4 regions of the Staphylococcus sp. HMSC068C09 genome follow, and region 1 is predicted to be linked to each of the others. Evidence: riboswitches for the same ligand, from Rfam matches in the RefSeq annotation. Region 1 holds a riboswitch; each other region holds the start of a gene.
The links. Region 1 has a riboswitch for thiamine pyrophosphate ahead of HMPREF2930_RS09585 (3-oxoacyl-ACP reductase). Riboswitches for the same ligand answer to the same signal wherever they lie in the genome.

Region 1 (2,208 bases):
TTGTGCTTCTTTTAAATTCTTACCAGCTAAGGCTTTTTGTACAATCATTTGGTTCGCACACCAAAAGAATAAATTATTAAAGAACATACCAAAGAATAATGTTGGCCATGGAACAACATCTGAATCAATGGCCCCAAAAGCGTTTAGTTTTTCAGGCGTACGTTGGACCATGTGGTCGAATCCTTTTACAAAATTCCCATCACCTAAATGATGTAAACCTAAAATTGTAATAATCAAACCACCTATAATTAATCCGACACCATAGATTGAATCACTAAATGCGCTCAGTGACAAACCACCGATGAATAAGTAGATAACACCTACTGCACCAATGACAAATGCAATAATAATCGTTGCTGTGGCATCACTTACTCCTAAGTATTCCCCAATACTAAACATTTTATTAAATACTAATGAACCAGAATATAAGACAACTGGTAAAAATGATACAACATAAGTGAAAATAAATAATATAGAAACGAAACGTTTAGTAAAGGTACCATAACGCATTTCAAGTAATTCAGAAATGGTATCCACACCGTACCTTAAATATTTTGGTAAGAATATCCATGCAAGTAAGACAACTGCTACAGCAGCTGTGACTTCCCAAGCCATCACTTCCATACCCTTACCATAACTTTGACCATTCTGCCCTACAATTTGTTCTGTAGATAGGTTAGTCATAATAATCGTTGAGGCAATCGTAAATCCTGTTAAACTATTGCCTCCCATAAAATAGCCATCTGCACTATCAGTCTTTATTTTTTTTGAACGCCAGAACGCATAAAGACTGACCCCCATAACAACGGCTAAAAATAAAATAATTGCTAGCCAATTCATAATACGTGTCGCTCTCCTTATTTTTTAAAATAAAAAAACGTTAAACTTTCATTTAACGTTGGATAACTAATCTATTCTATGATGTACATGTCTTGTGCCTTATTTATTTTAAACACAGAATATCTAATTTTCAATTATCATATTTAAATTTATTATATAAATAAATTATTATCTTTAAATTTGATGATATTTTTTACGTTGTTGAATATCATATGGAAGCGCTTGACTTCTGATAATAGAAGTCATAAAGTGAAACTATAGTTAAATCATATGCACTAGGGGTGTTTTAAAACTGAGATGAGGTGTAACCTCAAACCCTTTGAACCTGAACTAGCTTATACTAGCGTAGGAAAGTGTCGTATAAAATAAGATGACCTGTTGAGATGTGTCAAACTGTTCTCAATAATGATATATCTATTTTAATGCAACTTTCCTAATGTGAAGGTTGCATATTTTTTTGCTGTAAATGAAGTAAATGGAGGCACGATATTTATGACGAGAACAGTATTAGTAACTGGAAGTAGCCGTGGTTTAGGTGCGGTCATTGCAAAAACATTAGCTAAACAAGGATTTGAAGTTATCATTAATTACAATCAAAGTCGTGAAGCAGCTGAACAATTAGCACATGATATTGGTGAAAACGCCATTGCTTTACAAGCAGATGTCACACAACGTGACGAAGTCGATCGTTTAGTTAATGAGGCAACACATCATTTTGGAAAAATTGACGTTGTTGTCAATAATGCATTAGTTAATTTTAAATTTGATCCAAATGCGCAAAAGGCATTTAAAGACTTATCATGGGAAGACTACCAACAACAAATCGATGGTACACTAAAAGGTGCTTTTAATGTTACTCAAAGTGTCATTCCACAATTTATAGAGCGTGGTTCTGGCACCATTGTAAGTATTGGCACAAACTTATATCAACATCCTGTTGTACCATATCATGAATACACAACAGCTAAAGCTGGGTTGATTGGATTCACACGTAATATTGCAGCCGAATTAGGGCAATATGGTATTACTGCTAATGTAGTGTCAGGCGGATTGCTTAAAACAACTGATGCTAGTGCTGTCACTACACCAGAAGTTTTTGATTTAATTGCACAGACTACGCCATTACGTAAAGTGACTACCCCACAAGATGTTGCTAATATGGTTGCTTATTTAAGTAGCGAAGCAGCAGATGGTATGACTGGTCAAAATATTACTGTCGATGGTGGTTTAACCATGAATTAATATATAACTGGTCTTCCTTATCTTAGAATAGAAATAAAATGAACATTGGAGTGAGAAATTAAATTGACTCATCAACATCAACTTCATCTCGGTGTATTAATCTATGGATGTGGTCATCATCAAGCT
Region 2 (2,208 bases), on a different contig from region 1:
GGAGCTTATAATTACCAATTTAATTTAAATGGTAAAACTTATCATTTTTGGTCAGATGGAACATATTTTAAATGGGAATATTATCCATCAAACGGTTCAACTGTAAATAGTGCTAATCAAAATGTAGCTTCAACTCAATCAGCACAAAATGTATCTTTCCAAAATAATAATTATAATCATATAAATCAATCAGCTTCAACTTCAAATGTAAGTCAACACTATGCAAATGAAGCTCAAACACAACAAGCACCAAAAACAACACAAACTAAACAAGCAACTCAAACACAACAAGCACCTGCTAATGCAACTACAAATCAACCTAAACAATCAACAAGTGGTTCATCTGTAAATGTAAATAGTCATTTACAACAAATCGCTCAACGCGAATCAGGTGGAGATATTCATGCCATCAACCCTTCTTCTGGTGCAGCAGGTAAATATCAATTCTTACAATCTACTTGGGATTCAGTAGCACCAGCACAATATAAAGGTGTATCACCAGCACAAGCACCTGAAAGTGTTCAAGATGCTGCGGCAGTAAAACTTTATAATACTGCAGGTCCATCTCAATGGGTTACAGCGTAAAACTTAATAAATAATTTACTAGTGCCTGAGACAATATGAGTTGTCTTAGGCATTTTTATATATATTGATAGTAATGACTGAATTTAGAAAGATTTCTGTACTATTCTTTATTTATTATATTTATAATAATAGTTGTATGAATTAAACTTATTTCAATGAATATCTTTTTTATTTGAATTATAACAATGGTTTTGTTATGGTTAAATTAAACTAAAGACTACTAGGGGAGCCATGGAACATGGCTGAGATGAAGCATTCAGACCCTTATAACCTGATTTGGTTAATGCCAACGTAGGAAAGTAGTAATACATATTCATTCATTCTATTTTTTTGAATATTGACTACATTTCTACGTTGAAATGTAGTTTTTTTATTTAAGGAGGAATAGTTAATGAGTTTTTCAGATGAATTAAAGCAAGCGTCAAAGCCAATTATTGAAGAGATTTATAATGATGGTTTTATTCAAGATTTATTAAAGGGAAAATTATCAAAACAAGCAGTACGCCAATACTTACGTGCTGATGCTTCTTATTTAAAAGAATTTACTAATTTATATGCTTTACTTATTCCTAAAGCACCTACTATGAAAGAAGTGAAATTCTTAGTAGAGCAAATTGAATTTATGTTAGACGGCGAAGTAGAAGCCCATGAAATTTTAGCGGACTATATTAATGAACCTTATGAAGAAATTGTAAAAGAAAAAGTGTGGCCACCTAGTGGAGATCATTACATTAAACATATGTATTATCATGCTTATACACACGAAAATGCTGCATACACTATAGCTGCAATGGCACCATGTCCTTACGTATATGAAGTGGTTGCTAAATGGGGATTAGAAGATTCAAATCTTAATAGAGATGCACTTACTGCTAAGTGGCTTGATTTTTATAGCACTGAAATGGCACCTTTAATTGAAGTATTTGACCGTTTGTTAAATGAACTTACAGAACATTGTACCGAACAGGAAAAAAGAGAAATTAAAGAAGCATTTTTACAAAGTACTGTACATGAACGTCACTTCTTTAATATGGCATACATTGATGAAGAATGGGATTTTGGAGGAGCAAATCATGAATAAACCTAAGATTGCGTTAACAATTGCTGGTACTGACCCTTCTGGTGGCGCAGGAGTTATGGCAGATTTAAAATCATTCCATGCTTGTGGCGTATATGGAATGGCTGCTATTACAAGTATTGTGGCTCAAAATACTAAAGGAGTTCAACATATCCATAATCTAGAAACTAGTTGGGTTAAAGAACAATTAGATAGCGTATTTGATGATGAATTACCTCACGCAATTAAGACTGGAATGATTGCTACACATGAAACGATGGAACTGATTCAAACGTATTTAAAAAATCATAGCAATATTCCCTATGTTATCGATCCAGTTATGCTAGCAAAAAGTGGTGATTCCTTAATGGATGATGAAACAAAAAAACATCTTCAGAAAACGCTCTTACCATTAGCGGATGTCGTTACTCCTAACATTCCAGAAGCTGAAGAAATTACTGGCTTGAAAATTGATACTGAAGATAATATTCGTAAAGCAGGTCATATATTTATAAATGAAATAGGAAGTAAAGGTGTAGTAATTAAAGGCGGTCATTCTGCTGATT
Region 3 (2,208 bases), on a different contig from region 1:
TTAATGAATAACCCTCAATTTTGGGGGTTATTGTATTATGTAAGCTAACAACAAATATGATAGAGGAGTGATTCACTATGTCAGAAAACCAAAATCAAGGTTGTATAAAATGTGGTCATACAGAAGTAGAAGAAGGTACATTATCTGCAACAGGGTCAGGATTGTCTAAATTTTTAGATGTACAACATAATAATTTTAAGACGATAACTTGTAAAAATTGTGGATATACCGAATTTTATAAACAAGATAGAAACAGAAGTAGAGACTTTATTGATTTGTTCTTTGGAGGATAAGACAAAAGAATGGAACAGCAGTAACCCTTGTGGTTGCTGTTTTTTTAATTTAAGGGTAAGACTTCGGGTTGTGTGAAGTTAGACTTTCGGATGTCTAAAAGTTGTAAAAATTATTTAATATATTGACTTGATATTCATGGGATTTTAAGTCATTGTATAAGTATAGGTTAAGTAACCTATAATTTAATAATCTCTGCTAGGGGTGCTTTATATTGCTGAAAGGAACTTCATGTTCCAACCCTTTGAACCTGATCTAGTTAATACTAGCGTAGGGAAGCCAGTGAGTCACTTTACAATGACATATGGATGTTTTCATAATTTGATGAAAAGGTCAATTTAACGATGAATCATTTTCTTCATTATGATACTTACATATATTTTCGTATATATTCACTTATTCTTATGCATTCAGTATTAAGCTGAATGCTTTTTTTATGAATCATATAATCAGTGATATTTAGACCCTTCTAGTATTTAGGAGGCAATGTCAATGGAGCAAGAAAAAATCAATTTTAAAAGAACTTTTCCAGCAAGTAAACGTATTTTTAAAAAAGGCGAGGGTAATGATAGTGATATTTTTGTACCATTTCGAGAAATTGAACTTTCTGATACCCAATTAGAACAACGTAGTTTTCAAAATGAACCTGTCGTAGTGTACGATACAGCAGGTCCTTATCATGATGACAGTTATGAGGTTGATATCAATCATGGACTTCCAAAGGTTCGCGATGCATGGATTGAAGCACGTGAAGACGTTGAACATTATGAAGGTCGCCGTATTCAATCGATTGATAACGGTTTTTCAAAAGAAGGCCATAAAAACTATGTAGCTCATCCATTCGAATATCAACCAAGACGTGGCAGTAAAGATACACCAGTTACACAAATGTACTACGCTAAACAAGGGATTATCACTAAAGAAATGAAATTTGTAGCAATTAGAGAACAAGTGGAACCAGAATTTGTAAGGGAAGAAATTGCGAGAGGACGCGCGATTATTCCTAATAATATCAATCATCCTGAATCTGAACCAATGATTATTGGTAAAAACTTCTCTGTAAAAATCAACGCGAACATTGGTAACTCTATTGTGTCTTCATCTATTGAAGCAGAAATTGAAAAATTAGTTTGGGCCACACATTGGGGTGCAGATACGATTATGGATTTATCTACAGGAAAAAATATCCATACAACTCGTGAGTATCTCTTACGTAACTCACCTGTACCAGTAGGAACAGTGCCCATCTATCAAGCGTTAGAAAAAGTAAATGGGGTGGCAGAAGATTTAACATGGGAAGCGTATAGAGATACATTAATTGAACAAGCTGAACAAGGGGTCGATTATTTTACTATTCACGCAGGATTACGTCTTCACTATATTCCATTAACTGTTGATCGTTTAACTGGGATTGTTTCTCGTGGTGGCTCAATTATTGCACAATGGTGTCTTGCACATCACGAAGAAAGCTTTTTATATACACACTTCGATGAGATTTGTGAAATCTTAAGTCAATATGATGTTGCTATTTCTCTAGGAGATGGTTTACGACCTGGTTCAATTTATGACGCTAACGATGAAAGTCAATTTGCGGAGTTGAAAACGTTAGGTGAGTTAACGGATATTGCTTGGAAACATAATGTGCAAGTTATGATTGAAGGTCCAGGGCATATTCCAATGCATAAAATTAAAGAAAACCAAGATTTAGCAGATTTTTATTGTAAAGAAGCACCATTTTATACATTAGGACCTCTTGTAACAGATATTGCACCAGCATATGACCATATTACATCTGCCATTGGTGCTGCTCAAATTGCGAGTCATGGTACGGCAATGTTATGTTACGTGACACCTAAAGAACATTTAGGTTTACCAAATAAAGATGACGTACGTGATGGTGTGGTCACTTATAAAATT
Region 4 (2,208 bases), on a different contig from region 1:
CTTTTCTATTTTCTTGATACAATTCATCTTTATAAACAATATATCCTGTATGAATCACAAATGGAATAATGAATATAATTGCCCAAAAACCATATACTTGAGTCATCAATGTAATTGTAATGAGGAAGTATAAAATACCAATAACTAAAAAGAAAATTGAGATGTCGTAATCGTATTTGGTTGTTCTAAATAACGTATATCCAATCAATATGACTAGAATACCAAATAGAATAATTATGACTGCACTTACAACTGGAAAGTTGCCTATGAATCTACTCATCACTCTAATTATTTCACTAAAAAATGCATTAAGAAAGTCCCATATATTATGTATTTTTAAATCAATTTTATCTTTATCTTTTAGTTTATGGATTAAAGGCAAATTGATTAAGATAATGAGACCTGTGAAGAGTGAAACGATACCGATCAAGTAACTATAGATAATCTCGGCGTGTTTCTTAAGAAAAGACATACAGTTCACCTCAAAATTAATTATATATGAACTTTCTATTCTTGTCTTTAATAAAAAATAAAATACTTCTCTAGACTGAGATGAAGTTTATTCTTTTATTAATTGGGTATATTAGTTTTGTAAAGTAATCTATGAAAAAGGAGAGTTGTCCTATGACACATGAAGATGCAAAAAAAGCAAAAGAATATGAAGAAAAATTAAAAGAACAAAAAGAAGAAAAAACTGATGATATTGAACAAACTAAACAAGATGTTCAAAATACATTAGACTAATTTTCTTATTTATGTCATCATTAAGAATATTTAATGAATAAGCCTGAGACATACAAGCTGTCTCAGGTATTTTTAATATATTGGCTATCGATGGCTGAGTTGGAAATAAATCTATCCTACTTTCTTTCATTATTTTTAGAACTAATTACATTTTAATTGTTAAATATGTAAACTGTTTATTGTTAAATATGTAAACTGTTTAATTATAATTTATTTTTAATTAAATATAGATTAAAAGCATCTTGACATCTACTATTAAAAGTCATACATTTAAAATAAATAAAATATAAATGCACTAGGGGTGTATAGCACTGAGATGAGGCTTAACCTCAAACCCTTTGAACCTGATCTAGTTAAAAACTAGCGTAGGAAAGTGTTAACTTAAATAAATCATGTTTTTAATAATCAATAGCATTTTTATTTAAATTTACGCACAACTTTTCTACGAAGGGTTGTGCGTTTTTTTAGGAGGAACTATTTTATGTCTAAAGGTTTAAAACTTTCAGAAATTCTAGTTACGGTGCTGATTGCTGTTATTTTTGCAATCATTTATAACTTATGGTGGTTGCCATATAATTTAGCTCAAGTAGCTGGTATACATCTAGAGCAACTTACATACGGTATTTGGTTTATGGCTGCTATTGTGGCTTACTTAATTATTCCTAAACCAGGTATTGCATTAATTGCTGAATTTGCTGCTGGTGCAGGTGAAACTATTGTTATGGGGAAATTTGATATTCCTACTATAGTATATGCCATTTTACAAGGTCTAGCATGTGAAATTGTGTTTGCTATCTTTAAATACAAATCACGTTCTTTAATGGTAGCAATGTTAGCTGGTTTAGTAACAGCATTAGTATCTTTCCCTGTAGATTATTTTTACGGCTATCTAAACGAAGTTGCGGGTTGGAACTTACTACTTTTCATCATTTTCCGTGCTATTAGTGGTATTGTACTGTCTGGTATACTCTCTTATTTAATTGTAAAAGCCTTAGATCAAACTGGAGTAACTAAATTATTCCGTCCTGCCTCTCAAAAAGATTACGACAACTTATAAGGGGAAATGATTGTGTTAAAAGTCAAAAATTTACGTCTAAAATATCCAAATGGTGATCGAAAAATTTTCGATAATCTAAATATAGAAATTAAAGATAAAGAAAAAGTGCTTTTACTAGGTCCTTCAGGATCTGGTAAAAGCACATTGCTTAATGTCCTTAGTGGCATTGTTCCTAATCTTATAGAATTACCGATGAAATATGATGAACTAGACATTGATCCTAATTCCGGGGTTATTTTTCAAGACCCAGATACACAATTTTGTATGCCAAAAGTTTACGAAGAATTAGCTTTCGTCTTAGAAAATCAAAAAGTGCCAAGAGAAGACATGGATGAACAAATTAAAAAAGCACTTGCGTCTGTAGATTTAGATGTGGATAATTCAACTTTCGTAAATAATTTAAGTGG

Region 2: it holds a riboswitch for thiamine pyrophosphate, as region 1 does, so the genes downstream of both, tenA (thiaminase II) here and HMPREF2930_RS09585 (3-oxoacyl-ACP reductase) in region 1, are expected to answer to the same signal.
Region 3: it holds a riboswitch for thiamine pyrophosphate, as region 1 does, so the genes downstream of both, thiC (phosphomethylpyrimidine synthase ThiC) here and HMPREF2930_RS09585 (3-oxoacyl-ACP reductase) in region 1, are expected to answer to the same signal.
Region 4: it holds a riboswitch for thiamine pyrophosphate, as region 1 does, so the genes downstream of both, HMPREF2930_RS06150 (ECF transporter S component) here and HMPREF2930_RS09585 (3-oxoacyl-ACP reductase) in region 1, are expected to answer to the same signal.

What each region holds. Positions count from the first base shown of each region.
Region 1 covers NZ_KV813778.1:9,166-11,373, reverse strand. Annotated here, with positions in the region: gene HMPREF2930_RS09590 (solute:sodium symporter family transporter) at 1-840, opposite strand, end outside; TPP riboswitch at 1,108-1,209, shown strand; gene HMPREF2930_RS09585 (3-oxoacyl-ACP reductase) at 1,333-2,082, shown strand; gene HMPREF2930_RS09580 (LLM class flavin-dependent oxidoreductase) at 2,146-2,208, shown strand, end outside.
Region 2 covers NZ_KV813732.1:26,070-28,277, forward strand. Annotated here, with positions in the region: gene HMPREF2930_RS00740 (transglycosylase family protein) at 1-585, shown strand, start outside; TPP riboswitch at 798-900, shown strand; gene tenA (thiaminase II) at 977-1,666, shown strand; gene thiD (bifunctional hydroxymethylpyrimidine kinase/phosphomethylpyrimidine kinase) at 1,659-2,208, shown strand, end outside.
Region 3 covers NZ_KV813737.1:12,774-14,981, reverse strand. Annotated here, with positions in the region: gene HMPREF2930_RS01520 (zinc ribbon domain-containing protein) at 78-293, shown strand; TPP riboswitch at 482-586, shown strand; gene thiC (phosphomethylpyrimidine synthase ThiC) at 784-2,208, shown strand, end outside.
Region 4 covers NZ_KV813756.1:285,213-287,420, reverse strand. Annotated here, with positions in the region: gene auxA (lipoteichoic acid stability factor AuxA) at 1-472, opposite strand, end outside; gene graF (glycopeptide resistance-associated protein GraF) at 625-744, shown strand; TPP riboswitch at 1,032-1,133, shown strand; gene HMPREF2930_RS06150 (ECF transporter S component) at 1,226-1,801, shown strand; gene HMPREF2930_RS06145 (ABC transporter ATP-binding protein) at 1,814-2,208, shown strand, end outside.